2 regions of the Desemzia sp. C1 genome follow, and region 2 is predicted to be linked to the other one. Evidence: riboswitches for the same ligand, from Rfam matches in the RefSeq annotation. Region 2 holds a riboswitch; the other holds the start of a gene.

Region 1 (14,656 bases), 890 kb from region 2:
TTATCTTTTACCATTTCACCATAGTCAGTTTCTGTATCATGGAATGCTGGTAAACAGTGGAGCAATATTACATCATCTTTTCCAGTAGCTTGGATCATGTCCATATTGATTTGGTAAGGTTTCAACAAATTTACGCGTTCTTCAAATTTGTCTTCTTCTCCCATGGAGACCCAAACATCTGTGTATAATGCATCCGCATCTTTCACACCTTTTTGAACATCATCAGTGATCATTAACTGGCTGCCTGATTGGTCTGCAAAATCTTGGGCCATATCAACAATGGTTTGTTCTGGGAACAAATCTTTTGGCGACACGATACGTACATTTACACCTAAAATAGCTCCGGTGACCAATAGACTGTTCGCTACGTTATTGCGGCCATCTCCCACGTATACTAATGTGATTCCTTCTAAATGACCGAAGTTTTCTTTAATTGTCAAAAAGTCTGCAATCATTTGGGTAGGATGCCATTCGTCTGTTAATCCATTCCATACAGGGACGCCAGAATATTTAGCTAATTTTTCTACGTTTGATTGTTTAAAACCACGAAATTCAATGCCATCGAACATACTGCCTAATACTCGTGCAGTATCTTCTACAGATTCTTTTTTACCAAGCTGGATATCGTCTTTACCTAAATATTCAGGTTTGGCGCCTAAATCAACAGAAGCCACTGTAAAGGCTGCACGAGTACGAGTAGAAGATTTTTCAAATAACAAAGCAATATTTTTACCTTCTAAATAACGATGAGGAATGCCTTTTTTCTTCATTTCTTTTAAATGCTGTGAAAAATCAATCAGATACATTAGCTCTTCTTTTGTAAAATCTTTTTCTGCTAATAAACTACGGCCTTGAAATACATTTTTCATCATTTGTTTCCCCCATTAAATTAGATTGTAATCAGCTTAAATCTTCTCGTACAAGCGGCATACTCATGCAGCGTGGACCCCCACGACCTCTAGACAACTCACTTGAAGAAATTTCAATCACTTTGATTCCATGTTCTCGCAACAGTTCATTTGACATATAGTTACGGTCGTAAGTCACAACGACTCCTGGCGCGATGGCCAGCGTATTTGATCCATCATTCCATTGTTCACGAGGAGCTGCAATAGCATCTCCGCCACCGCATGGGATCAATGTCAGTTCTTCTACTCCTAAGACATCTTTTAACGATTTTTCTAAATCCGTTTCATGAGTGATTTTGACCTTACCTGGTTCATCTCCTTCTTCAATAACGTAAACATCAATCGATCCTCCGATACGTAAAATCCCTGGATGAATAGTAAATTTATCATAATCCACCATTGTAAACACTGTATCTAAGTGCATCATTGCTCGAACATTCGGGATTTTAATTGCTAATATCTTTTCAAAAGTTGATCCTTTGCTGAACAGCTCTAAAGCTAACTCTTCAATAGCTTGAGCAGAAGTTCTTTGAGAGATTCCAATTGCCAGAGTCTTCTCGTTTAAAACTAGCTCATCTCCGCCTTCCATAAAAGATGTATGGTTTCGGTCACGCCAAATTTGAACGCCAGTACCTGCAAATCGCGGGTGATTATCCATAATCACTTCCATAAATAACGATTCTCTTTGACGAGCTTCAAACATCATACGATTAATGGTTAGTCCATTCCCCATAGAAGCAGCCGGGTCTCTAGTAAAATAAAGGTTTGGCATCGGATCCATGTAGAATGGGTAATCATCATCATTAGAAACATCACTCAAATGATCAGATTCATCTTCTGTAAAATATGAACTTCCTGATCCTTTTTTCTCAACAGGCTCTCCGCCATCTTCAGCCACATCGCTTAAATGTTCTTTTTTGGTATGAACATCTTTTTTCCGGATACCTTCCATGATGGCAATAACCATTTCGTCTGTCTTCATAGCTAATAGATATCTCTTCAATCCTTCATACACACTTGGTGATTCAATATTCGATTCACTCAACATCTTTTCGACAAATGATTCCTTCACATTTCCGGCATCAATAGCCTCAGCTGCTAGTTTTTCCAAATATAGAACCTCTACACCATTGTCTTCTAGAGCTTTTGCAAATTCATCGTGTTCTTTTTGGATCACTTTTAAATAAGGAATATCATCAAATAACAATCGCTCCATAATTTCAGGAGTTAAGTTCTCTACTTCTCTTCCTGGTCTTTTCAATAAGACGGTTTTTAGTTTCCCTATCTCTGAATTTACATGAATAGGTGCTGTCTGTTTTGTCATATCATATCCTCCTCATTTATCTTTCCACACCCTTATAATAGCGGTTCCAACCTCCATAAAGGAAATGAAACGTACAAACAAAATGTCGATTTGCTCACACTATGAAAAACACTTTTTATAAATATACGTTTTAAGCATGAAAATCCATTTCTTGTTTATAATAATTGCATAAAAAATGTATTTATACAATTATTATAAACTATAAGAAATGGATAATTTTTTAATGAGAGTTTGTACAGAATTAAAAAATAAGTGTTTTATTTTGTTTAAAAGCTTAATTCCAACTGTTAGGATTTTTTATTTCTGTTTTTGCTGTGCGAAAACACCAATTGAATTTTTTATAAAACGTATTTTATTGAAAGGATTGTTGTAATGTATTTTTATGAGTTGATAGACAAAAAAGCCTTTGTAAGATTAGACTCTACTCTAACTTACAAAGGCTCTCTGTGTTGGTTATTTAGCTAATTTGCTCATTTCATCTGCCACAAATTGAACTTCTGTACCTACAATAACTTGAATGTTTCGATCACTGACTTTGTTGATACCTGCAATGCCTGCAGATTTGATTTTAGCATCATCAACAACAGTCATGTCATTGATTTCTAAACGTAAACGAGTGGCACAATTATCGATAGAAGAAACATTTTCTTTCCCGCCTAATCCAGCTAGAATCGTCTCGGCTTGTTTTCTAAAACGTTCATCTCTAGAGCTTAGTCTAGAAGAAATGCTGTCTGTTTCACTTTCTTGCATGTCTTCTGCTAATTCATCTCCACGTCCTGGAGTAGCTAAATCAAACTTAAGAATAATGAAACGGAACAAGAAATAGTAAACAGCAGCAAAAATTAATCCTTGAATCAGCAGCATATACGGCTGATTAGCCAACGGCAAATTGAATGACAATATATAATCCACTAAACCAGCTGAAAAACCGAACCCGGCTGTCCATTGGAAAGCAGCAGCCATAAATAACGAAAGACCTGTCAATACTGCATGTGTTACATACAATGCTGGAGCAGCAAACATGAATGCAAATTCTAACGGCTCAGTTACACCGGTGAAGAAAGAAGCAAATCCTGCTGCCATCATTAATGATGCTGTCGTTTTCTTTTTAGCTGTTTTAGCTGTATGATACATTGCCAAAGCTCCAGCTGGAAGACCGAACATCATAACCGGGAAAAACCCAGCTTGATACATGCCGGTAACTCCTTTTACGCCAGTACCTGCCCAAAAATTATTGATATCTGCAATACCAGCTACATCAAACCAGAATACAGAATTTAGTGCATGATGCAATCCTGTAGGAATCAGCAGACGATTGAACAAACCATATAGTCCCGCTCCTGCTGCTCCTAAACCACTGATTGTCGTACCAAAAGTAACTAATGAATTATAAACTGGCGGCCATACAAATAACAGCGCCATAGATACCAGCATCATAACAAATGAGGTTACGATTGGCACTAACCGCTTCCCGCTGAAGAAAGCTAATGCTTGAGGTAATTTGACATTGTAGAAGCGATTATACAATGCTCCTGCGATCAATCCAGATAAAATCCCAATGAATTGCGTCTCGATACTTTTAAATGCTAAATCAACTTCTTCAATAGGAATACTTTGCAGCATAGCCACAGACTTAGGATCCAGCAACACCGTAACGATTTGCCAAGCAACTAGTCCACTTAACGCTGCTGCTCCATCTTTATCTTTAGACATTCCTAATGCGACTCCTACTGCAAATAAAACTCCCATATGATCAATAAGTGCACTACCCGATTTGATCAGAAAAGCAGCAATCACGCTGTCTCCGCCCCAACCAGATGGATCTATGTAATATCCAATACCCATTAATATTGCTGCTGCAGGTAATACAGCAACTGGCAACATCAATGATCTGCCTAATCTTTGTAAGTAAGCCTTCATTTTTTTCCTCCAATATGTTCTAACCTAAGTGACCGGTGACTGTTTTTTTCTTCGCTCCTTTTGTGTAGTAAAGTAAATCACTTTCAAAAAATAAAATCGATGAATAAGTTCTTTTTCACGAGTATTAAATCTAGCAATAAATGCACTAATAACATTTGATTCATGTGATCACTTTCTAAATGAAATCATACCAATCCAGCAGATTAATGTCAATCCAATGTTCTGCTGTTGAATACGTATTCGAATAAACCCGACACCTAGGTTTTTCTGGGTCACTTCATGTGATACAGTTATGTAGTAAGCGTTTTATTTTAATGTATACCAATTAAAAAAACAGCAAGGTCACATCTTTTAGACATGAACTTGCTGCTGTGTATTTGCTGATTGGTATTTTCGAAATTGTGTTTACTTCACGGTTAATTGTTGCCCTACAAATATCAAGTCTGAGCTTAAGTTGTTCCATTGTTTTAATTGAGCAATAGAAACTTTATTAGCTAAAGCAATGCCTGATAGCGTATCTCCACTTGTTACTGTATATTTGCTGTTTGAAGCAACAGGTTTAACAGTTGTAGACGTTCCTACTTTAACCGCTAATTTTTGACCTACATAAATCGTATCGGAACTTAATTTATTCCATGATTTCAAATCTGAAACCGAAACACTGTATTTATTAGCAATTGCTGTTAATGTGTCACCACTTTTGACAGTGTAATTGACATCCAGATTGCTGACAACTGTTTCTTGTTTTGGAGCAGGAGCCGTTGAGTTAGAAGATGCTGTTCCTTGAATCGTTAACTTTTGCCCCACATAAATGGTATCCGATGACAATTTGTTCAACGATTTCAAATTAGCTACTGTAGTATTGTGTTTTCTGGCAATACCTGACAATGTGTCTCCAGATTTGACTGCATAGCTGCTTGTCCCAGTGTTAGAACCAGTACTTGGAGCTGAAGGTTTTACGGTTTCTTCTTTAACCGCTCCGCTAACAGTTAGCTTCTGACCTACATAAATCGTATCGGATGACAGCTTGTTCAATGATTTCAAGTTCACTACAGTAGTATTGTATTTTCTTGCAATACCTGACAACGTGTCTCCAGATTTAACTGCATAGCTGCTTGTTCCAGTATTAGACCCAGTACCCGTAGATGGTGCTGGTTTAGTTTCTGTATTAGCTGTACCTTTAATTACTAACTTTTGACCCACATAAATAGTGTCAGATTTTAAGTTATTCACCGATTTTAAATTAGCTACTGTTGTTCCATATTGCTTAGCCAATCCAGACAATATATTTCCAGCTTTAACTGTGTGTTGAGTAGCGGTTGATCCAGTATTGTTTGAAGGAGTTCCTGCAGAAGGTTTTGTCTCTTCTTTAACCTGACCACTAACAGCTAATTTTTGACCGACATAAATTGTATCAGATGATAATTTGTTCAACGATTTCAAATTAGCTACTGTAGTGCTGTATGTTCTTGCAATGCCTGACAGCGTATCTCCAGATTTAACCGTATAGCTGCTTGAAGTATTCGAACCTGTGTTAGAGCCGTTTCCTCCAGTTGAAGGTTTAATTTCTTCTTTAACAGCTCCATTTACAGCAAGTTTTTGGCCTACATAAATCGTATCGGATTTTAAATTATTCAACGATTTTAATTTCGCTACAGTTGTGTTGTATCTTCTTGCAATCGCTGATAATGTATCTCCAGATTTAACAGTATACTGACTCGTATTCTCTGTATTATTATTGCCGTTATCAACCGGTTTTTGTGTTTCTGGAATCGAAGGAGCAGGAGTGTTTCCATTTGAACCTCCAGATTGCTTCACATCAAAACGAGTTAAATTGTATTCGTTGATCAAATTGTTTAATTTTGCTGCATACGTTGGATCTGTTGCGTAACGACCTTCTAACCAAGCTGTAGCTTCGTAAACATTAGAAGTATTGCTGACCCAAGCTCCAGCATAAAATTCGGGATTCCATGAAGTTCCTCTTTTTAGTAAGTTTGCATTATCTTGGAAAGATTCAGCATATGAAGGATACTTTTTAAAGTTTTGCGGAATGTTGATCCAGCCTGTACTCGTTGAGTATTCTTTTGTGTACATCGTAACGGACTCGCCATTATATGAACCTTTGATACCAAACAAGTTGTGATTTGGCGATTTAGCAAGAGCACTTCCTCCCCAACCACTTTCCAATCCTGATTGAGCAATCATTACAGATGCATATAAATTGTTTTTCGCTGCTATTTCACTTGCAAAAGAAGCTACCGTTTCAATGAATTGTGCCGGTGTTTGAGATTTATTGATATCTTTTAATTCTTCTTTAGGAGCAGATGAAGCTTGTTGGTTAACAGTTAATGTTTGTCCGACACGAATAACATTTTTATCAGAAATATTGTTCCACTTTATAAGATCATTTACATTTACACCATATTGTTTAGAGATCTTGTTTAAAGTATCTCCGCTTTTAACGACATGAACAACTGGCGCAGCTTTTTTAGCAGCAGTCGTCGTTACAGCTTTTTCTTCTTTCACATCTGTTGATGTAGTTGCCACCATCATTCTGGCTTTAGAAGGTGCTGGTGTATTTTGCTCAGTTTTCACGACTGTTTCTTTTACAGGAGCTGATTTAACCTCTTCGGCAGCCTTATCCTCTACAACTTTTGTAGATTCTTCTACTTCAGCAGGTTCTTTTGCTTCACCATTAATATCTACAGCTTCATTAGCAGGTATTTCAGTTACGACTTCCTTATCTGTTTCTGCTGGAGCTTCCTGCTCAAATGCTGGTTCAATTTCATTTTTTTCTGTAGCGTTGTCAGTCTCTGTTGCAGTATTTACAGCTTCCTCTAATAATTGATCCACTTCTTCAATTGATAATTTTTCAAAATCAATCGAGTTAAAAATTTCTGGAGTCACTAACTTTTTCAATTCTACTAATAATTGCTCTTTTGCAGTTTCTTGGTCTTCTAACGGGCTTTCGACAGCTACTGTTGCAGTTTCACTAGTTTCTGTTTCAACAGCCACTTCATTGCCTTCAGCAACGGTGTTGTTTTGTTCTACTTCAATAGTGTCTGTTTTACTGTTATCAGCTTCGGTTCCATTAGCTTCAACAGCTTCAGTATATGTAGGAAATGCTAGTAAACCTAGTAATAAAGACGTGCTAAACAGTGCAGTGCCTTTTTTTAATCGGGCATTAGAACACAGATTCTTTTGCATTGTTTTTTCTTTTTCTACTAAGAAAATTCTTTCTTTTCTAGTTATCACCAAAGTAGGTCCCTCCTATGAATAAATCCTTCAACATTTTACGATAGATAATCTAATTATAACGGTAATCTTTTATAAATGAACCCTAAAAAAATAGTTTTGTTAAACTTAACATTTGTCACACGAATGTAATTTTACAAATAAACATCTGGCTCTATTATAACTGAAATTTCACTCTTATTTTGTATATAAAATAAGAACTTTTAGTGAAGTGTTTATTCAAAATTATGATAAACTAAATGGAGTATATTCAGAAAGCAGGTAACTTATGACATCTACTAAATCATCTACATTTATGAAGCGTTATCCTTGGTATGTTTGGAGTTTGATTTTAGCGCTCCCTTTTATTTTAATTGTTTTAAGCGGTTCAATAAGCGAGGAGATTATTCAATTTATCGATCGCAGCATTGGTCAACCTATCTTATCTTTGAGAAACCCAACACTGACTCCTTTTTTTATTTTTCTAACTGACTTGGGAGGAACCATTTTTTTAGGCCTCTTCGTCCTTTTGACAGCTGTTTTGTGTGCTTGGAGATACAAAAATCGTTCAGCAGCTTTATGGTTAGTTGTACAATCTGTTCTGGGAGCAGGCCTACTGAATCAACTCTTAAAAGTGATTTTTCAACGTGCTCGGCCTGTTATTGAACATTTGGTGGAACAAGGGGGACTCTCCTTCCCGAGTGGGCACTCAATGGGGTCTATGATTTGTTATGGTGGGATTTTATTTCTGCTTACTAAAATTATTCGTCAAAAAAAACTGCGTATTGGTTTATTTATTTTTGCAGCGGTTCTTATCTTGCTTATTGGAATAAGTCGCATCTATCTTGGTGTACATTTTGCAACAGATGTTATCGGAGGTTTTTCAGCCGGTGCTGCCTGGTTGAGCTTTACGATTGGAACATACCCTAAGTGGAAGACTGTTATAAGTCGAAGTAAATAAAAGGAGTGTTCATAAGTGCTTGAAAATGCTTTACGATTCAGCCATACATTATTGAAAAATACTATCAGTCAAGGAGATATCGTGGTAGACGCTACTGTAGGAAATGGATCAGATACCGTCCTACTAGCTAAATTGGTCGGAACTAACGGTAAGGTCTACGGATTCGATGTCCAAAAAAAAGCCATAGAAACGACTAAAGAAAAATTGATTTATACAAATTTACATCAGCAAGTGGAGTTATACCAACAAGGTCATGAAACACTAGGTGAAATCATTGACCCCAAAACTCCCGTCTCTGGAGCTATATTCAACTTAGGCTATTTACCTAAAAGCGATAAATCGATCATTACTAGAAGTTCAACGACACTAAAAGCTATTTCTACTCTCCTACCGTTGCTAAGAAAAGGTTCCTTATTGATTATTGTTGTCTATTATGGTCACGAAGGCGGAGAAGAAGAAAAAGATGCTGTACTTGAATACGTTTCGCAATTGCCTCAAAAAGAATACAGTACATTGAAATATGGGTTTATAAATCAAAAAAATTACCCGCCATTTTTGTTGGCTGTTGAAAAACTAGTTTAAGAGGCAAAATAAAAAAGAGATGGAATATCCATCTCTTTTTTATTTAACTTAATAATTCTTTTAATACATCTACTTTATCCGTCTTTTCCCAAGGCAGTTCAATATCTGTTCTGCCAAAATGACCGTAAGCTGCAGTTTGCTTGTAGATAGGTCTTTGCAAATCAAGCATTTGAATAATACCTGCAGGTCTCAAGTCGAAATTAGAACGAACAGCTTCAATCAATTTAGCTTCTGAAACTTTACCCGTTTCAAATGTATCAATCGAAATAGAAACGGGTTGAGCTACACCAATAGCATAAGCTAATTGCACTTCACATTTATCTGCTAAACCAGCAGCAACGATGTTCTTCGCAATGTATCGTGCAGCATAACTTGCTGAACGGTCAACTTTTGTAGGATCTTTTCCAGAGAAAGCTCCTCCACCATGACGAGCGTATCCACCGTAAGTATCTACAATAATTTTACGTCCTGTCAACCCAGCGTCACCTTGTGGTCCACCAATAACGAATCGACCCGTTGGATTAATAAAGTATTTTGTTTCTGCATCCAACAATTCAGCAGGAATTTCTTGTTTGATCACTTTTTCAATCATATCTTGCTTTAGCTCTTCATAAGCCACTTCTGGAGCATGTTGGGTACTAATAACCACAGTATCCACTCGAACTGGTTTCCCTGCTTCATCATACTCTACAGTAACCTGTGCTTTAGCGTCAGGTCGTAAGTAAGATATCTCATTCTCTTTACGTAAAGCTGCAATTTTTCTTGTTAAACGATGACTTAACGAAATAGGCAACGGCATCAATTCTGGTGTTTCGTTGATAGCAAAACCAAACATCAATCCTTGATCTCCAGCTCCTATTTGACTTAACTCATCATCATTCAATTCTCTAGATTCAACTGAATCATTGACCCCTTGAGCAATATCTCCCGATTGTTCATCTATTGCGACAAGTACACCACATGTTTCTGCATCAAATCCATATTTTGCTCTTGTGTATCCAATATCTCGAACGGTATCACGAACGATTTTTTGAATATCTACATAAGCAGTAGTTGAAATTTCTCCTGCTACTAAAACTAAACCAGTTGTGACTATTGTCTCACAAGCTACACGAGCTGTTGAATCTTTTTCTAAAATGGCATCAAGAATTGCGTCGCTTATTTGATCCGCAATCTTATCCGGATGTCCTTCTGATACGGACTCGGATGTAAATAATTTTCTTTCTGACATTAGATATCCCCCTTTGTTTTTTCGGTTACAAGGCTTCTCCACTATTCAAAGTGAATCCTATCGGGAATCCTTTTGCAAACCTTATACAGTTTATCACAATTAGATACAAAATGATACGTCAATTGGTCTATGAAAAACTTTTTATTTATCCATTGTATTTTTTTGGTATGATAGATAAGAAAATGATCCACTGCACTCATTACCTATTTGAATATAATGTTACCTCAAGAAAGGAGCTTCTCAGTGACACAAACTTTTAAACACTTTATTGAGCAATTTTTATACAATCCTATTGTACTGGTTTTTCTTAGACCACTTAGTTATTTAATAATAGGAACAGTATATGCCTTACAATATAACACTTTTAATCGCTCCGTTTTTTTCCTGTTATACCTATACTTATTTACGAACTACTATATTGAGTCGTATTTGTCCAAACATGAACTGTTTGCTAAGAGCACTCTCACTCTTCCATTTATCCTGTTAGAAATCATTAATCTTGTGCTGATTAGTACACTTGCTGTATCAACGAATTACTTAGTAGCATTGTTAACTATTCTCTATAGTCTAATCATGCACTTCCAGCATTATCTTAAAAGTATAGGGTGGTCCAATTTGACCATTTTAGTTGTCAGTTTTTTTAAAGGCGGAATCATTACCTACTTGAGTTTCTTTACTCAAGTTCACTTTTTACCGCTGGAGTTATTAAAATGGAGCATTCCATTGGTCCTGGTCAATATTTTGGTAGAGATGCATACGTATTACCTGCAAACAACTGTCCAGCAACCTATATTGAAAAAAGATTTCCTTTTAAAGACACTTATCCTGATTACACTTATTTATCTGACAACTATCTTTTTACTCGCCAGCACTTTTGGTTACTTGTTAGTATTGTTCCTATTCACTGTTCCATTTATTCTTCATTTTATAAATATGATCCATCGTAAAAAAGAAAAAAAACTGTGCTTAAAAACACTGTTCCTTTATCAAATGACTTATCTATTTGTCTTTACTCTTATTGAAACCATTTCTTTTTACCTACTATAATGTGCAGCAAAAAGCATCCTCATAAAAAGGATGCTTTTGTTTGTTCCATTCAAAATAAAAAAACTGACGGCGTCATTATGACGTCGTCAGCTTTTATCGCATGACCCGTACGGGATTCGAACCCGTGTTACCGCCGTGAAAGGGCGGTGTCTTAACCGCTTGACCAACGGGCCTTAATTAATTATTTTTAACCATAAGGTAATGGGCCTAAATGGACTCGAACCATCGACCTCACGCTTATCAGGCGTGCGCTCTAACCAGCTGAGCTATAGGCCCTGAAGACATAAAAAAAGAGCGGGTGAGGAGAATCGAACTCCCATCATCAGCTTGGAAGGCTGAGGTTTTACCACTAAACTACACCCGCATTTTAGTTATGGCCCGGGACAGAGTCGAACTGCCGACACCTTGAGCTTCAATCAAGTGCTCTACCAACTGAGCTACCGGGCCTTATATTCAGTTAAAACGGTCTCGACGGGAATCGAACCCGCGATCTTCTGCGTGACAGGCAGACATGTTAACCCCTACACCACGAGACCTTTGTTGCTGTTTCTATTGCTTATAGAGCAATATATTGCGGGGACAGGACTTGAACCTGTGACCTTCGGGTTATGAGCCCGACGAGCTGCCAACTGCTCCACCCCGCGATAATATAAATGTTTCTGCCCACAAAAAGTGAGTTAAGGAGGATAAGGGATTCGAACCCTTGCGTGCTTTTACACACCTGACGGTTTTCAAGACCGTTCCCTTCAGCCGGACTTGGGTAATCCTCCGGTATAACAATTAATCTATTTGATTTGATAAGGTAATGAAACCTTATGACCCGTACGGGATTCGAACCCGTGTTACCGCCGTGAAAGGGCGGTGTCTTAACCGCTTGACCAACGGGCCTTTAATTCTTATCATATTATGGAATGGTGCTAAAACTTACGGAGAAGGAGGGATTTGAACCCTCGCGCCGCGTTAGCGACCTACACCCTTAGCAGGGGCGCCTCTTCAGCCACTTGAGTACTTCCCCAAACCACATATATGCTGTTATACATCCAAGAAAAACTTGGTGCAATGGGCCTAAATGGACTCGAACCATCGACCTCACGCTTATCAGGCGTGCGCTCTAACCAGCTGAGCTATAGGCCCATAAAAAAAGCGGGTGAGGAGAATCGAACTCCCATCATCAGCTTGGAAGGCTGAGGTTTTACCACTAAACTACACCCGCATAAACGGTCTCGACGGGAATCGAACCCGCGATCTTCTGCGTGACAGGCAGACATGTTAACCCCTACACCACGAGACCATTGTTGCTATTTCTATTGCTTATAGAGCAATATATTGCGGGGACAGGACTTGAACCTGTGACCTTCGGGTTATGAGCCCGACGAGCTGCCAACTGCTCCACCCCGCGATAATATAAATGTTTCTGCCCACAAAAGTGAGTTAAGGAGGATAAGGGATTCGAACCCTTGCGTGCTTTTACACACCTGACGGTTTTCAAGACCGTTCCCTTCAGCCGGACTTGGGTAATCCTCCATAGTTACAAGGAAAATCTAATCAAAAGATCAAAGTGGACCTTGTAGGACTCGAACCTACGACCGGACGGTTATGAGCCGTCTGCTCTAACCAACTGAGCTAAAGGTCCAAGTTCTTTTATTCAATTAAAGTAGCGGCGGAGGGGATCGAACCCACGACCTCCCGGGTATGAACCGGACGCTCTAGCCATCTGAGCTACACCGCCATAATTAAATTAAGAAAGCTTGTTACAATGGAGCCTAGCGGGATCGAACCGCTGACCTCCTGCGTGCAAGGCAGGCGCTCTCCCAGCTGAGCTAAGGCCCCTAGAAAGAAATCGGGAATACAGGATTCGAACCTGCGACCCCTTGGTCCCAAACCAAGTGCTCTACCAAGCTGAGCTAATTCCCGTATACTTTTTGCAACACTCTATAAAAGAGATGCACCCAGCAAGAGTCGAACTTGCAACCGCTTGATTCGTAGTCAAGTACTCTATCCAATTGAGCTATGGGTGCAAAATAAATGGTGCCGAGGGCCGGAATCGAACCGGCACGGATATCACTACCCGCAGGATTTTAAGTCCTGTGCGTCTACCTGTTCCGCCACCCCGGCTTTAATGAACAAGTTATTGTTTCTAGCATAACTAGAAAGCGGAAAACGGGGTTCGAACCCGCGACCCCCACCTTGGCAAGGTGGTGCTCTACCACTGAGCTATTTCCGCAAATGGTGCCGGCTAAAGGATTTGAACCCTCGACCCTCTGATTACAAATCAGATGCTCTACCAACTGAGCTAAGCCGGCTGATGTTACAACCAATAAAAATATGGTGCGGGTGAAGGGACTTGAACCCCCACGCCTCGCGGCGCTAGATCCTAAATCTAGTGCGTCTGCCAATTCCGCCACACCCGCATATCTTAAATTAGGCAACATACTAGCTGATACAACTAGTATGAGTCATGCAGGATTCGAACCTGCGACCCTCTGATTAAAAGTCAGATGCTCTACCAACTGAGCTAATGACTCATGGTGGAGGTTAACGGGCTCGAACCGCTGACCCTCTGCTTGTAAGGCAGATGCTCTCCCAACTGAGCTAAACCTCCAAAAAAACTATGCGTGGCAACGTCCTAGTCTCACAAGGGGAAACCCCTCACTACCTTCGGCGCTAAGAAGCTTAACTTCTGTGTTCGGCATGGGAACAGGTGTGACCTTCTTGCCATCATCACCACACATATTGAGAACCTTGCGCTCTCAAAACTGGATTTGTCTAATATCGCATTCGTTCGGATCCGTTGAATCCACCTAAAATCTTGGTTAAGTCCTCGACCGATTAGTATTGGTCCGCTCCGCCTATCACTAGACTTCCACTTCCAACCTATCTACCTGATCATCTCTCAGGGGTCTTACTCACTTACGTGATGGGAAATCTCATCTTGAGGGGGGCTTCACGCTTAGATGCTTTCAGCGTTTATCCCTTCCACACATAGCTACCCAGCGATGCTCTTGGCAGAACAACTGGTACACCAGCGGTGTGTCCATCCCGGTCCTCTCGTACTAAGGACAGCTCCTCTCAAATTTCCTACGCCCGCGACGGATAGGGACCGAACTGTCTCACGACGTTCTGAACCCAGCTCGCGTACCGCTTTAATGGGCGAACAGCCCAACCCTTGGGACCGACTACAGCCCCAGGATGCGATGAGCCGACATCGAGGTGCCAAACCTCCCCGTCGATGTGGACTCTTGGGGGAGATAAGCCTGTTATCCCCAGGGTAGCTTTTATCCGTTGAGCGATGGCCCTTCCATGCGGAACCACCGGATCACTAAGCCCGACTTTCGTCCCTGCTCGACTTGTAGGTCTCGCAGTCAAGCTCCCTTCTGCCTTTACACTCTACGAATGATTTCCAACCATTCTGAGGGAACCTTTGGGCGCCTCCGTTACATTTTAGGAGG
Region 2 (14,656 bases):
CAGGTGCCCAAATGGCTTACGAAGATGAGTTGATCGATTATTCCACGATGAAGTGGTTTACGAAGTCTCCTAGAACGATGACTTCTCCAGAAGTACAGAAGCTAAAGGAAGCTGAAAAATGGCACATTCGTGTATTTGCGAAGAAATCAGACAACGAAGGAACAGAATTTTATTACCTTGGAGAAGTAAAACCTGTACAAGATTCCATCATTGAATTAGAAAAACCTCTACAAAACGGCGAAAAGAAGAAAGTGGTAGAAATGTTTTTGAAGTTTTTAGTACCGATTGATGTTAATCTTTATCGGTATTTAGAGGCTGGTCAGGAGTAATAGAGTAATTAAAAAATACGTTTATTATCTTAGTATTTACTAACTCATACCGTAGTTTTTTGCTATTTTAGCCATTAGTGATGCTCATTTAATGTATCTAAATATAAAAGAATTGCCAAACGGCAGCAACCCTCTAAAAGTTTAAGTTTTTAGAGGGTTGCTGCCCTGCATTATTTTATCAACTCTGAATGACTAGCCGATGGATTCGATTTTTAGACACAAAAAAGAATAGCATAAAGCCATTCTTTTTGCGCTGAATAAATATCAGACGTCTTTATTTACTATGAAAAGCTATTTCGCTTGATTCATTTATAATGCATAAACTTGCCATATGCCCTTGGCTGGCAGAAACAATCAATTGAGTGGGTCCCGTGATTTCTCCTGCAGCATAAATGTGAATGCTAAACTAGAATCAACAATTATTGCTTGATTAGTTTCGGCACTTTTTATTCAGAAAAACACCCAGTTCGATTATACTAGAATGGTATAACTTGAATTGGAGGATGAAAGGTGAACAAAACAAAAATGAACTTATACTATGAGATACACCGATTGAATCGATTAGGATTCAATAAAAGCCAGATTGAAAGAAAGGTTGGGGTTCATAGAGATACTGTCAGGAAATACTTAACTATGGATTTTGAAGACATGGTCCAGTGGACCCACTCTCTTCAAAATAGGAAAAAAAAGTTGGACCACTATGAAACGACTATTGTGGATTGGTTAAAAGAACACCCCGACTTATCTGCAGCACAAGTGGAAGACTGGTTATTAGAAGAGTATCCCAAACTGAATATTGGATCCAGTACCGTACGGTCCTTCGTAACCGACTTGAGAGACCGGTACTCTTTACCGAAACAGAAACAAGTCCGTCAATATGAGGCTATTCCTGAAGTAGAGATGGGAGAGCAAATCCAAGTGGATTGGGGCGAGATATGGCAAGAAACAGTGACTAATGAAAAAGTAAAGTTATACTTTATCTGTTTTGTGTTGGGTCATAGCCGCTACAAATATGTAGAGTGGTTAGATCGTCCATTTAAAACAACCGATGCGATCCGTTGTCATGAACAAGCTTTTCGTTTTTTTGGCGGTATAACAAAAGAAATTATGTATGATCAAGACAACATCATTGCCGTCCATGAAAATGCTGGCGATCTGTTATTAACGCATGAATTTAAGTCATACCAACAAACCCGTGGGTTTGAAGTTTACTTATGCCGAGCAGCGGATCCTGAAACAAAAGGAAAAATTGAGCGTGTAGTCGGTTATGTAAAAACGAACTTCGCAAAAAATAGACGGTACAACGGACTGGATGATTGGAACGAGAAATGTCGGGCATGGTTAGACCGAACAGGAAATCACAAAGTGCATGGAACGACAAAAAAGAGACCCGATTCAGTGTTCCTTCTGGAAAAAGCACACTTGAAACCAGTCTCTCCTCTTAAAAGCAAAGAAATTTCTTTTGATGCCAGTATAACAGCAAAAATCGGGAAAGACAATACGATTCGCTTCAAAGGAAATCGTTATTCAGTTCCTCTAGGAACCTATCAAACCGTTGGTTCTAATGAAGTTATCTTGAGTGTTCATGACCAAGAATTAGTGATTTTAAATGACCTTAGTGGAGAAGAAATTACTAGACACTCGATTTCGTTGGAGAAAGGGAAATTGATTAAGAAAAGGAACCATGGAAGAGATCGTTCAAAGACCATCAAAAAGTATCGAGAAGCTATGATTCATTTATTTGAGGATGAGCAAAGAGCCGCTTTTTTTATTGACAAAGTCATTGCCAGTCATAAGAGATACGCTCGAGACCAGTTTCTTGTCTTGGAAAAAGCCATTCAAGACTTTCCTGAAGTACGAGAAACCACTTTAGAAAAATGTATTGTAGAAAAATTATGGAGTGCGAATGACTTCCGAGATGTCGCGGCATACATAGCTAGTCAAAAACCGCCTACTATTCGCCAAACGACACTAGAAGAGCCTCTGACTTCTCTGAATCCCTCTACTCCACCTATCACAGTTTCGACTCGCTCCATTAACGAGTACACAAAACTTTTAGGAGGTGAAACAAGATGAGCACAGGTCTCGAACCTCTTCAGCTAGCCTTTAAGCAACTTCGTTTAGCTGAAGTATCGCTAGAGCTTCCCACTCTTATGCGAGAAGCAGAACAACAGTCTTGGACGTACCATGAATTTTTAGATCATCTACTTACTTTTGAATTGACTAAACGCGAAGAGAAAAACAAAGTAAAGCGATTAAAATGGGCTAAATTCCCTTATCATAAAACACTTGAGGCTTATGAATTAAGTGAACAAACAAGCCTCACAGAGCGCCAAATGAAACAGCTAAAAGAAATGAATTGGCTTGAACAGCAATATAACCTTATCCTGCTTGGTCCCCCTGGTGTAGGAAAAACGCATTTGGCAATAGGAATGGGATTAGAAGCTATTGAAAAAGGATATCAAGTGATGTTTCTCCCAATGGGAGAACTGATGACAATACTGAAAACAAGCGAGTATACTCGAAAATCTCAATTGGCATTAGGTCGAATTAAGAAAGCTGATTTAATTATTATTGACGATTTGATGTATATGGCTATGGATCAACGAGAAGCGAACCAATTTTTTCACTTAATCAATCACTTATATGAACGAAGTTCAATTATTCTCACTTCCAACAAAAGTCCAGATCAGTGGGGAGAACTACTGGGAGATGAGGGGATTGCGACGGCTATACTAGACCGTCTCCTTCATCGCGTAGAGGTTGTTCAAATGAATGATGAGAGTTATCGAATGAAGAACCGTCAAAGCATGTTTACGTAACAAAAAAGTGCCGAAACTTATCAAGCAGAATGTGTGGAAAATTAATTAGCATAAATTGCCGATTTCTACTTGACGTCAACACATAAATGCCTTTTACATTCGTTCGATCCAAAAATCTGTAATAACGAATCCTGCTTCACCTAATTTGATATCTAATGAGTCGATAAATGAAAAGTGTTTATCTAATAGTATCGTACAGAAATCACGGGATATGCTGATTTTTTCTCCGCTTTCGAAGATAACGCCTTGAAGCTCTTCATCTGTGCCTTCCAGTCCAACGATCCGTTCTTCTATCAGGTAAATCTGATTATTCTCTAGCAGTTTTTTTCTGGTCAGCGTCAAATACTTCATTACAATTAGTGGCTATAATTAAGTCATCCGTCCAATTTTAATAACTTAGCAGAATGTAATACCACAGTCGATTTTGTTATCAATATCAACGGTCTATCTTTCATTTCTCAACCATCACAGAAAGGACAATAAAAAATATGGGCCGCAATGAAAAAAGTAGAGCAGGGAAACAACTCTCAACTCCTGAATTTTTACGAATCATGCTCGGATGATCTACGAGCATCCGAGCATGATTCTTGAAGTGGTATGAGCTAAGCGGCTTTTTTCCACTCTCGCTTTTCACACTTATTATTTTATAAACAGTTGTTTCTCTTCAATATCCTCTATTAGCGCGATAGCTTCTTCGATTTTAGGAAGAATCTCTTCATACCAAGTCAATCTCCGTAAACGTACAAAAACTCCTACAGCGTGTGGTCTAGGATCAATTTCTTCCCAATGGGTTTGTCGTTCCAAAACTTCTTTCTTAAAATCATTAAAATACTGTTTTACTTCAACTGGTGTTACTTCCATTACAACAACATCTCCTTTTATTTTTTGCAATAAAAAAAGCGTCACTTAGTAATTAAGAAGTGTTCGCTTGAATGATGGTCTTATTTTCCAAGTTCACACTTGTTGGATTTAGCACCGTGCCTTAAGGTCGGTTGCTGAAGCTTCAACGGGCCAATTCCCTCCACTTGCTCTTAATAAGCTTTACTATTCTATTGTAAAATTAGTATAACATAAACTTTTTATGTTTCAAGTTTAAGATAGTACTAATTTCTACTTGACGTCAACACATATTTTCAAACTCAATGTTTACTAAAGTCTCTAAGTTTGTATTGCCACACACCAGCCAAATTTGTTTTAATCTAGTACACCAGTTTTTATACAACAAAAAGGGTAGGAATAAGTTATTCTTAACAAAACTACTTATTCCTACCCTTTCCTTATTAATTATTTGTCAAAACAAGAAGAATTTTCCCTCAGTTTTTTTCCTTTTCTTTTAAAAGCACCAAGACATGTTCGGTCAGTTCTTTTAGTTTGCTTACTTCTTTTGCCATATTTGAAAGATAGTAATAATTTTTCGTACCTTCACTGCGTATATCAACAATGCCCGCTTGTTTCAAAATCTTTAGGTGGTGAGACACTGCAGGCCGTGACAGTTCTGTAATATCTGTTAAATCGGTTACGCGTAAACCTTCACATGATTCTTGATGCAATAATGCAATAAGAATCAATTGTCTTTTTTCATCGCCCAACGCTAAAAGAAAATCTTTTATGTCATCAAATTCAACTTTAAGTCTGTGATAATCCTGTTTATTCATTTTTATGCTCTCTTTCTGTTCAATAGTCTAAACTATTAAACCATCTAACATAGTTCCTGTCAACGCACCTGTCCATACGCTAGTTGCTAGCTTCAACTGCTACTTCAAAAGTTTAGTGTTGACAAATTTAAAAATAATCTCTATTATGTTCATTAGTTTAAATGTTTAAACCATAGAACGGTTCAGGAGGAATATATTTTGACTCAACAAATGAAAGCAATGGGTATTTCCCATTATAAACAAAAGCATTTAGAACCATTGACTCTTCCAATTCCAGAAATCTCTAACAAAGAGGTATTAGTGGAAATTTATGCTGCCAGTCTTAACCCGATCGATTTTAAAATTCGAGATGGAAAGTTAAAAATGTTATTAAAATACAATATGCCGCTTGTATTAGGAAATGATTTTTCAGGTAAAGTCGTAAAAGTAGGTAAAGAGGTCAAGAAGTTTAACGTTGGGGATGAAGTTTATGGGCGTCCTCGTAAATCAAAAATAGGAACTTTTGCTGAATTCTTAGCTATTCATGAAGAGGAAATCGTATTAAAGCCCCGAAATCTTTCTTTTGAGGAAGCTGCCTCAATCCCACTTGTTGGATTGACCAGCTATCAAGCTTTACATGACATCATGCAAGTAAAACCTGGTAATAAAGTCTTGATTCAAGCAGGGGCTGGAGGTATTGGTACATTTGCGATTCAACTCGCGAAAGAATTAGGAGCCTATGTTGCAACAACAGCTAGTGATGCAGGAAAAAACTTAGTCTCAGAATTAGGGGCAGATCAGATTATCAACTATCGAAACCAAAAATTCGAGGAAGAATTAACTGACTATGATTATGTCTATGATACACTAGGCGGAAAAAGTTTAGAAGATGGGTTTAAGATACTAAAACCAGGTGGAAAAATCGTTTCTATCTCTGGATTACCTAATGCACGTTTTGCAAAAGAATATAAACCAGGCGTTATAAAATCTCTTCTTTTCAGAATTGCCTCCAGCAAACTTACTAAACTAGAAAAAAAGCATCAAGTTGAGTACCACTTTTTATTTATGAAGCCGAGTGGCAAACAGTTAGAAATCATTCGAGAACTTATTGAAGCTGGAAAAATTATTCCAATCATTGATAGAGTCATTCCTTTTGATGATATACAAAAAGCGGTGGACTATTCAGAGTCTGGCAAAGCTAAAGGAAAAATAATTGTGAAGTTAAAAGGATAGGCGAGCTTTCTTAGCGGGCGGTTTCTCAAACATAGATATACTTGAAGAAGTTTTCTTTAAAAAACACGACTTAAAATTTCTTTATGATGAATCTGTTGTTGACGAAAGCGAAGTTCTTCTTGCCATAAAAGAAAGCTCCGAGCACGAGTATTATCAGCCAACAAAAGCAGCTACAAAAGATATTGACGATGGGATGGATTTGATTGCAACACATATAAAATTAAGTCTCAGAATGCAATTTCTTATTGACGATTTAAATACCTTCTATGATAATATTTTTGACGATATGGACGATATCATGCTATTTAGCCAGTTGTATAAAGATATTGAACAACCATTCCCGCAAATGGATAAATGGTGGTAGTACTACCCTAGAGCATTAGGGAACGTAACCACGTCCATTTTCTACTCCAGAAAACATACCTTTGGCTATGGAACAACCCGCTAATCTTAATCAATTTATCCGAGCGAAAAACATTTGGTCGCAACGACCCTTAACCGTGCAGCAACGGTAATAAATACAAACATTATCATGGGAAATAACCCCAAAATCAAAAGACTAACAACTATTTAGCGGTTGTTAGTCTTTTGATTTTTCTGAAAAATTTAATCATCTTTAGAATGACGTTCTCCAACTTGAAATTTGTCCGCATGTTCAAACATGTATTGAACTGAAATAGGTTCATCATTCGTCAGTTTCTTAAAATCATCTGTAAAGTTGTTCATTTTACCTTCCCGGATGGCTTGAGCAAAAGTGACCATGCCATCTGAAGAGTATGGTGCTTCAGAACCTTTTTTGAATTTCCCTTCAGTCGTTCTCGGAACACCCATTGCATCAAATATTTGGTAATTTTCTTCGTCTGTGATGGCTTGATAAGTGACATTGTTGCCTGTCACTTGATTACCGATTTCCACAAATTCGCTCATCGTTAATAATTCTTTTCCATTGATATCTAAAACAGTATGGTGAAGATCTTCCGCAATCAATGCATGAGCTACCGCCTTGGCACAATCTTTTCTTGAAATATAAGCCATTTTTCCATCACCTTGGCTGTTTTTTAAAACACCATCTGCTTTTACAAAAGTAAAGTAATTAGTGATCATTGCTTCAGCATATTGAGAATTACGCAAGAAAATATAATCTAGTCCTGATGCTTTAATATAGCTTTCAGTATAAGCATGATCAATTTTCTCTACACTAGGGTTTGTTTCATCTTGAGCATTAACTAAAGAAGTATAAATAATTTTTTCCACGCCTGCTTCTTTAGCTGCATCTACAACATTCTTATGTGCGCGTTGTCTTTTTTCACCTACAAACGGCATAGAAATCAATGCTAACGTTTTTCCGCCTGTAAATTTTTCTGCTAATCCTTCGCTATTGTTAAAGTCAGCCTCTCTTGCATCAATACCTTCGTTTTTATAGTTTTTAATCACTTCTGGATTATAACCGCAAAAGATAACTTTTTCTTTATCCACTAACTGTAATAAAAAGCTTGCTGCTGCACTACCTAAATTTCCATCGACACCGGTTAAAATTAATCTGCTCATCCTTAATTCCTCCTTGTATTGTTCTACTGTTAGTATATGTGAATAAACGAACATAAACAAATACATTAAAGTGATGAATGATAACTTTTTGTTATACCAGTGACTTTACATACCGTAAAACAGCCGATATTTGTGGGTTTATATTATTTTTATTATATGCAACAACGATTTTATACTTGTGATGATTATCTTTAATGGACAACATTTTCATTTCGCCTCTGTCTATTGGAATAGGATAATTTTCAGGAAAGAACCCTAATAGTGATTGTGTTTGCAATATAAATAATTCGGTTTCCACATCATCTACTAATTTTTCAATGTTAGGAATAAAACCATAATGTTGCGCTTTGCTGATCATCATGTAATATGATTTTCCGATGGATTGCGGAGAGAGCATCACCAGCGGATAATCATATAATTCAGACATAGTAATCTCTTTTCGATTAAATAGAGGATGTCCCTTCCCAACTACAGCTACATAATCCCCTTCATAAAGAGTGATGGTTTCAATTGAAGAGTGGTCTTGGAACTCTGAATCAAAGCTGATAGCTAAATCTAATTTTTGGTTCAGTAATTTATCCGACACATCTTTCAGCTGCAAATGTTGCATGTCAAATAAGTAATTAGAATTTTGTTTCATAGAATTGACCATTCTAGCCAATAAGTTAATATCCAGAATCGAAGTATATCCTATTTTAATCCGTGTTTGTTCATCCCTTGAATCAACAATCCTTTTTTTTAACTCAATAAACTGAGCTAATATCTTTACAGCCTCTTCATACAGGACCTCTCCCACTTTAGTGGGTCGAACCGGCTTGCTGGATCGATCAATTAATTTGCATTCAAAATATTCTTCCAAAGATTGTATTTGCTGACTAATATTTGTCTGCGACACAAAATTTTTCTCCGCCACTTTTGAAAAATTACCGATTTCAACCAAATCAACAAAGTACTGTAGTTTTAGTAAGTTCATAATTTCACCTTTTCTAACTCTTCATCATTTTTAATGTAAATCACTCTCAAAAAGTTGTCCTGCTTTATCTCAATCCGTTTAACTTTTGTACACTGGTACAACCATAACGGCTCCTATAAACCAACCAATTCGATAGCAATAAGAAGCATAAGTACTCCTGTAAGAAAAATGCTAAAACAAAAGACCGTTAGCCAACAAAAATTTGCTTGCAGTCTTTTAAACAAATCTTATTACTAGTTTGTTCGTTTCTATGCAAACCTCTTTTTTGACATATGTCAAAAATCGATGTAGTATAATGTTGTTTTTTTACTTTTTGTGACTACTCTGAGAAGTACAGTTCCTGTTGAACTTATTGCACCTGTACCAAGCTTTATCTATTTTCATCTCTCATTTTCTGCAATGTTCGCATAACATTTTATCTGAAGCTATTTCTTTAACTTGCTTTTTTTACACGTTCAAATTGCTTGAATCCTTTATTATTTGGTAAACATTTGATATAATCTTATTCATAAGAAGGCCTCTTTCATTTATGTATTTGCCCTACACAGCATACATTTATGTATAAAGTGCCTTCTTTCTTTTTTCCAGTAAAATTATTAACTCTCGAGAACTATTTTACACATACTATTTCTTCATAACGCTAGATAAAAAAATCCTAACCAGAAAGGATAGTCTCTTTGGACTTTATATTAATTCAGTTACCGCTACGGCAAAAAACAGTCCGATAAATACTATAAAATTCCTTTTCTTTCTTCAATTGCGTTTTTCATTTCAGTTATTGCGAAATAAAAATCTTTTGCTGGAAAAATTCCATTTCAATAGTTCAACTAACTTTGGAAAAAACGGTGTGTTGTAAAATGAATTGCAACACACCAAACTTAATTGTTCTAAATTAATGTACGAAAACCATTTATTTATGGTCATTTTTGTTTTATACTTATCCATGTTGGAGTCCTTTGTATTGGTCTTGGATAAGTCATCCAAGTACTAGTATAAAGGATTTTTTTTTGGCATGGAATAGTTAAAATTTTAATGCAACACTAGTGAGGTAGATATAGTCTCTTTTTTTCCTTTATTGCCTGTTTATTTAGAAAAAGAACCATGCTCAGTCCAATGAGACCTCCTATGTATAGAAGATGATCCAGGTTAAATAGTGTAATATACTCTCCGTATGCTGTCATTTCTATAGAATCTCCTTTTTATTGAGAAAAACACCCTCTTAAAATAAAGAAGGTGTTTCGATTGGATTAGTCTACTCGTTTATCTCCCATGAAAAATAAAGCAACTGTTCCTGGCCCTGTATGAGAACCAATAACTGTTCCAACACTATTGATTTCCACTTTTCCTATAAGTGCAGGGAAGGATTGTTCGATTGCATCGGCTACTTTTAAGGCATCATTGTACACTGCGGAGTGGGTGATAAAGCATTTCCCATCGTAATCCGTCCCATTAACAGCTTGTTCTTCCATCTTTTTAACCATTTCTTTGATGACCTGTTTTTTACCTCGAATTTTTTTACGAGGTGTCAGTTCCCCTTTGTTATTCATGTTTAAAAGAGGAGCAATATTTAGCATGCCACCGAAAAAGGCAGAGGTTGCAGATATACGTCCCCCACGTTTGTAGTGAGTTAAATCTGTAGAGAAGAACCAGTGGTTGACATTTAATTTATTTTCTTCCACCCAGTCTCTCACTTCTTCCAGTGTGGCCCCTTCTTCTTTTTTGTCCACTGCATAGTCAAGTAATAATCCATATCCCCCGGATGCAGCCAAAGAGTCAACGACTTCAATCTTTCGGTCTGGAAAGTCTTCTAATAATTGTTCTCTAGCTATTGTGGCTGAGTTATACGTACCTGATAAGCCAGATGAAAACTCAATATGAAGAATATCCTTACCTTCTTCTAAGAAAGGGGTAAAGAAATCTACAAACTGGCCCACATTTACTTGAGATGTCGTAGGCATAGATCCTTCAGATATTCTTTGGTAGAAATCTTCAAATGATATGGATTGACCTAAGTCATCGGGATATTCTTTTCCATCTATCATAAAATGAAAGGGAACGTATGGAATATTTCTTTTTTCAAAGTATTCTAATGGCATATCTGCTGTAGAACTGCTTGTAATAATATAATTGCTCATAATCAGCTCTCCTTTTAACTTCTTTCTGTCATACTAATCTAACCTACCCAAAAAGTAAAGTGAAAATGAAAACAGAGTAGACGCATCTACTCTGTTTTCCTATATGTATTGCTCTAAATAATAAGTTCTCAACTGTTAACGTAACTTGAAACAGCTACTTCAAATTCAGGTGCTGGTCTATATCCCCTTTCCAACAATTCTTTTATGTATAGTTTGTTATAGATCAATAGTGTTGCATAAAACTTCTTAATAACCATTTCTGTTAATTGTTACGATTATCACAAAAGGTTTTCACTAAAAATTACAAAAGACTCAAATGCTGGCGCAGCTGATGACTTTTTTCCAGAATTTTTAGTGGGTATTCAGTTGTGGATAACTCCTATTGCGACTTCTTTCACTTAATCCGGCTCGAAGATTTCCTTAAATATATCAAATGATTCATAATAAAGGGCACGTAAATGCCTCAGAATCTGAAAAAGGGTCTGTTTTAAGCCTAATTCAAGCTTAACGAGTAACGTCAATAAATAGGTGATCATAGCCAGAATGACTTGATTTTCTACTCCTTTTTCAGACTTTGAGAAAAAAGTCTTAATCGTCATGTGTTGTTTGATATGCTTGAAAAAGAGCTCTATCTGCCACCTTGACTGATACACTTCACCTATTTCTTCGGCTGAAAGATCAAATCTGTTGGTTATGATACGTAAGTTTGACTGGTTTTTTCTTTCAATCGTTACCAAGCGAAAAAGACTCGTGAGGTAGGTTGTGCTCCCCAATTGAACCAATTGATCGCTAATTACACCAGACTTTTTAGACACTTTTTGATGGGCTTGAACATGAACAACGGTATTCTTTTTAATACGAGAAACGAAGAAGTACCCGTCCCATTTCATCTGATCAAATTGAGCGAAATCAAGATAGCCTCGGTCGAAAACATAGGTTGCCAAAGTATTATTAACGAAGACATCTAAGTAATCATGGTCGTGTTCGGAAGCATGAGATAACTTAAATTCTTCTGGATGAACCCATCCTTCATTCATAAAACAAAGTTTTAGATGCAATTTTATTCCCGACTTTGTCGATCTAAAACGTGCCCAAGGGTAGGAAGTTTGGCTAAATGAAAAGGTAGATGAGTCAATCAAATACAGCTTTTCTTTTGATTTGACCGCCGTCTTTTTATGCACAAATGAAAGTAAATGAGTAAATATCTCCATTAAAACAGAAGGTTCCAATGCTTTTATTGCGCGAGATAACTGAGAATAACTTATTGAATCAATCCCTATTGCCTTCTTTAAATGTGGATTGACCAGCTGTTGATCAAGATGACGCAAACTTTCTGTTTCATCATTAATCGCATAGAGAAAGAGTCTGATTGTTTTATCAAAAGTTAATTTCTTTGCGTATCGATTAAAGTTTTTAATCGCTTGACGTGAGTTAAAACTTAATTGTTTGGAAAAAACCGCAAAAATTGCCGATTCTTACTTGACGCCAACATTGGATTAGATAAACTCTAATGTGATACATTCATTTTAGCAATAGTGATGAAATAATTAATGAGGTTTTCGCGTACAGTTAGAAAAAAGTTTAAAGAGGCTTTATGATATGCTACTAATTTAGATAAATCACTCTGCATTAAAAATAAATCAGCCACTTCTACTGCTGTATCAGTACTATTTTATTTCCCACTATGGCTGTTACTCTATATTTTTCCTTTTTGTTTGTTTATTATGTTAGATTTATCTCTAAGCATCACATTAACGACAACTTCATCTATTCCTAATTGTTCAGCATTTTCCATTTCCATGACTTTTCTAAAAAAAAAAATTTTATCCATTACTTTAAAATATCCAATTAACACCTGTACAGTACATTAAAGTAGATACCAAGTCGTTTATTTTTTTCGTAAATCAGAATAGTTCTAAACGACCTGTGTACAACAACTGTTGACGTCAAGTAGACATCGGCAATTTCTGCTAATTAATTTTCGGTTCTTTCCGCTGTTAGTTGAACGATTGGGAATGGAGTTTTTCCAGCAAAAGAATTTTATTTCGCAACAACTCATGCATTTGTATATTCATTATATCGGCTGCCTATAATTCGTCAATAAAACCATCTTCTTTTCCAAGTTATGTTTAACTATGGATTTATAAAAAAATTAAAACGTAACATTGAGTAAATGTATTAGCCTTTATTAATAGGCCACTTGTTTTTTTTCATTACCAAATATCTGGATCATTTATATTCCCCTTAATTTGTATTAATAACTTAGATAATAATAAAATTATAGCATTATTCTCTTGCTCTGAGTTTTAAGTATTTCTTCATTGCGAAGAATTTCAATTAACTTCTTAAAGGGTTTTGTTTGATACTTACCTTTACTGAAAATAATATGATTCACACTTATCAGCTCTAAATGGTTTCCTTTTATTTCTACTATCTCTCCACTATTAAGTTCCTTTTCAACCTTCTGTCTTGGCAAAACACTTATTCCTAAATTCTGTTTTACTGCTTGAATCAAAGCTTGTGAATTTGCACTTGTCCATACTGGAGTCACGCATATATTGTGTAATAATAATGCACTATCAAAAACATCTCTGAGTTACACTAATGTAGCAAAGAATTGATATTTTGAATAACTCTCTCTACGTTAGCTTCATACTACATCCAGAAATAACTATATCCTTACAGTTACAAAAAATTGAGATCCACAACTTTCGTATACAATCGAGTAGGAGATAAATAATTAATTTATTTATCGTCCTCTCACACCACCGTACGTACCGTTCGGTATACGGCGGTTCAATTTCATATAACATGCTTTTGTTTTAAATAGTAACTATCTGGAGATACTAGACCTTTGAAGGCTAGTATCTTATTGGTTACTGTGGTTGTCATAACCCAGGACAGGGCTATTCGGGCAGTTCCTTTGGAACTGTGGCTATTCATGTAGGCGTTGTAGTCGCTCATCCCTAGTTTAGTGAGGGCTCTTCTTCGATTTTTGGCTGTTTTCCATTGGTGCCAGATACACATCCTCAGTCGATAACGAAGATGACTCGCTATTTTCTTGAGTTTTGTGTGCATATTTCCTATTTTGAAATAGTTCACCCATCCTCTGATGACTTGATTCAATTTAACGATGCGGTAAGCCATATCAATGCCCCAGCTTTTCTTGCTTAGCTGATGAAGCTTATATTTAAACGTCTCGATTGATATGGCATGAGGCTTTGCTTGATAGCCTTTATCTGCTTTCGACCAATAGAATCCAAATCCCAAGAATTTAAAGGTTGGGTCATTAGGTTTAATGATTTTCGATTTACTCGTGTTCACAGTTAAACCCAGAGTTTCCTCAATATATCGTGTAACCGAACGCATTACGCGCCTTGCTGCGAATTCGCTCTTAACGAGGATAATGCAGTCATCTGCGTATCGCACGAAGTGTAGACCTCTTCTCTCTAGTTCTTGGTCGAGTTCATTTAAGAGGATATTACTCAATAATGGCGAGAGGTTTCCCCCTTGGGGAGTGCCAACTGGACTTTCCTCATATTCTCCGTTTACCATAATGCCACTCACGAGATATTTCCGAATCAATGATATCACATCACCATCGGTTATTTTCCGAGAAACTAGATTCATCAGTCGATCATGGTTAACAGTGTCAAAGAACTTCTCTAAATCAATGTCGACAATCCAGTGATAACCTTCGTTCATATCTCTTAGCCCTTGCGCTATAGCCATATGGGCGTTGCGGTTTGGACGGAATCCATAACTACTGTTGTGGAAGTGTTCGTCAAAAATGGGTGTGAGAACTTGTGCAATCGCTTGTTGAATAACTCGGTCAACCACTGTCGGTATACCCAGTAGTCTGACCCCACCCGATGGTTTAGGTATTTCTCCTCTTCTGACAGGTTTAGGTTGATAGTGACGTTGACGAATAGTCTGAATAAGCTCTTCTTTGTGCTGACGAAGATATTCTTTAGCCTCTTCG

What was found. Region 2 has a riboswitch for S-adenosylmethionine ahead of LMF32_RS04605 (hypothetical protein). Riboswitches for the same ligand answer to the same signal wherever they lie in the genome.
Region 1: linked by a shared signal. The riboswitch ahead of metK (methionine adenosyltransferase) and the one ahead of LMF32_RS04605 (hypothetical protein) in region 2 are both predicted to bind S-adenosylmethionine.

Annotation. Positions count from the first base shown of each region.
Region 1 covers NZ_JAJIZP010000003.1:1,749,384-1,764,039, reverse strand. Annotated here, with positions in the region: gene argF (ornithine carbamoyltransferase) at 1-872, opposite strand, end outside; gene LMF32_RS09035 (arginine deiminase) at 901-2,232, opposite strand; partial or broken gene nagE (N-acetylglucosamine-specific PTS transporter subunit IIBC) at 2,695-4,152, opposite strand; gene LMF32_RS09025 (LysM peptidoglycan-binding domain-containing protein) at 4,558-7,407, opposite strand; gene LMF32_RS09020 (phosphatase PAP2 family protein) at 7,676-8,347, shown strand; gene LMF32_RS09015 (class I SAM-dependent methyltransferase) at 8,363-8,929, shown strand; gene metK (methionine adenosyltransferase) at 8,973-10,160, opposite strand; SMK box riboswitch at 10,158-10,244, opposite strand; gene LMF32_RS09005 (hypothetical protein) at 10,404-11,207, shown strand; tRNA gene LMF32_RS09000 (tRNA-Glu) at 11,309-11,380, opposite strand; tRNA gene LMF32_RS08995 (tRNA-Ile) at 11,410-11,483, opposite strand; tRNA gene LMF32_RS08990 (tRNA-Gly) at 11,501-11,571, opposite strand; tRNA gene LMF32_RS08985 (tRNA-Phe) at 11,582-11,654, opposite strand; tRNA gene LMF32_RS08980 (tRNA-Asp) at 11,671-11,743, opposite strand; tRNA gene LMF32_RS08975 (tRNA-Met) at 11,779-11,851, opposite strand; tRNA gene LMF32_RS08970 (tRNA-Ser) at 11,888-11,977, opposite strand; tRNA gene LMF32_RS08965 (tRNA-Glu) at 12,024-12,095, opposite strand; tRNA gene LMF32_RS08960 (tRNA-Ser) at 12,135-12,222, opposite strand; tRNA gene LMF32_RS08955 (tRNA-Ile) at 12,268-12,341, opposite strand; tRNA gene LMF32_RS08950 (tRNA-Gly) at 12,350-12,420, opposite strand; tRNA gene LMF32_RS08945 (tRNA-Asp) at 12,426-12,498, opposite strand; tRNA gene LMF32_RS08940 (tRNA-Met) at 12,534-12,606, opposite strand; tRNA gene LMF32_RS08935 (tRNA-Ser) at 12,642-12,731, opposite strand; tRNA gene LMF32_RS08930 (tRNA-Ile) at 12,767-12,840, opposite strand; tRNA gene LMF32_RS08925 (tRNA-Met) at 12,863-12,936, opposite strand; tRNA gene LMF32_RS08920 (tRNA-Ala) at 12,965-13,037, opposite strand; tRNA gene LMF32_RS08915 (tRNA-Pro) at 13,048-13,121, opposite strand; tRNA gene LMF32_RS08910 (tRNA-Arg) at 13,152-13,225, opposite strand; tRNA gene LMF32_RS08905 (tRNA-Leu) at 13,234-13,322, opposite strand; tRNA gene LMF32_RS08900 (tRNA-Gly) at 13,360-13,431, opposite strand; tRNA gene LMF32_RS08895 (tRNA-Thr) at 13,435-13,510, opposite strand; tRNA gene LMF32_RS08890 (tRNA-Leu) at 13,534-13,618, opposite strand; tRNA gene LMF32_RS08885 (tRNA-Lys) at 13,660-13,732, opposite strand; tRNA gene LMF32_RS08880 (tRNA-Val) at 13,734-13,809, opposite strand; rRNA gene rrf (5S ribosomal RNA) at 13,821-13,936, opposite strand; rRNA gene LMF32_RS08870 (23S ribosomal RNA) at 14,017-14,656, opposite strand, start outside.
Region 2 covers NZ_JAJIZP010000003.1:854,623-869,278, forward strand. Annotated here, with positions in the region: gene LMF32_RS04585 (DEAD/DEAH box helicase) at 1-329, shown strand, start outside; gene istA (IS21 family transposase) at 855-2,405, shown strand; gene istB (IS21-like element helper ATPase IstB) at 2,402-3,151, shown strand; gene LMF32_RS04600 (hypothetical protein) at 3,245-3,502, opposite strand; gene LMF32_RS04605 (hypothetical protein) at 3,791-4,012, opposite strand; SAM riboswitch class I at 4,090-4,192, opposite strand; gene LMF32_RS04610 (metalloregulator ArsR/SmtB family transcription factor) at 4,465-4,806, opposite strand; gene LMF32_RS04615 (NADP-dependent oxidoreductase) at 5,017-6,018, shown strand; gene LMF32_RS04620 (NmrA family NAD(P)-binding protein) at 6,625-7,566, opposite strand; gene LMF32_RS04625 (LysR family transcriptional regulator) at 7,658-8,539, opposite strand; gene LMF32_RS04630 (DegV family protein) at 9,787-10,674, opposite strand; gene LMF32_RS04635 (IS4 family transposase) at 11,073-12,140, opposite strand; gene LMF32_RS13570 (hypothetical protein) at 12,371-12,505, opposite strand; gene ltrA (group II intron reverse transcriptase/maturase) at 13,477-14,656, opposite strand, start outside.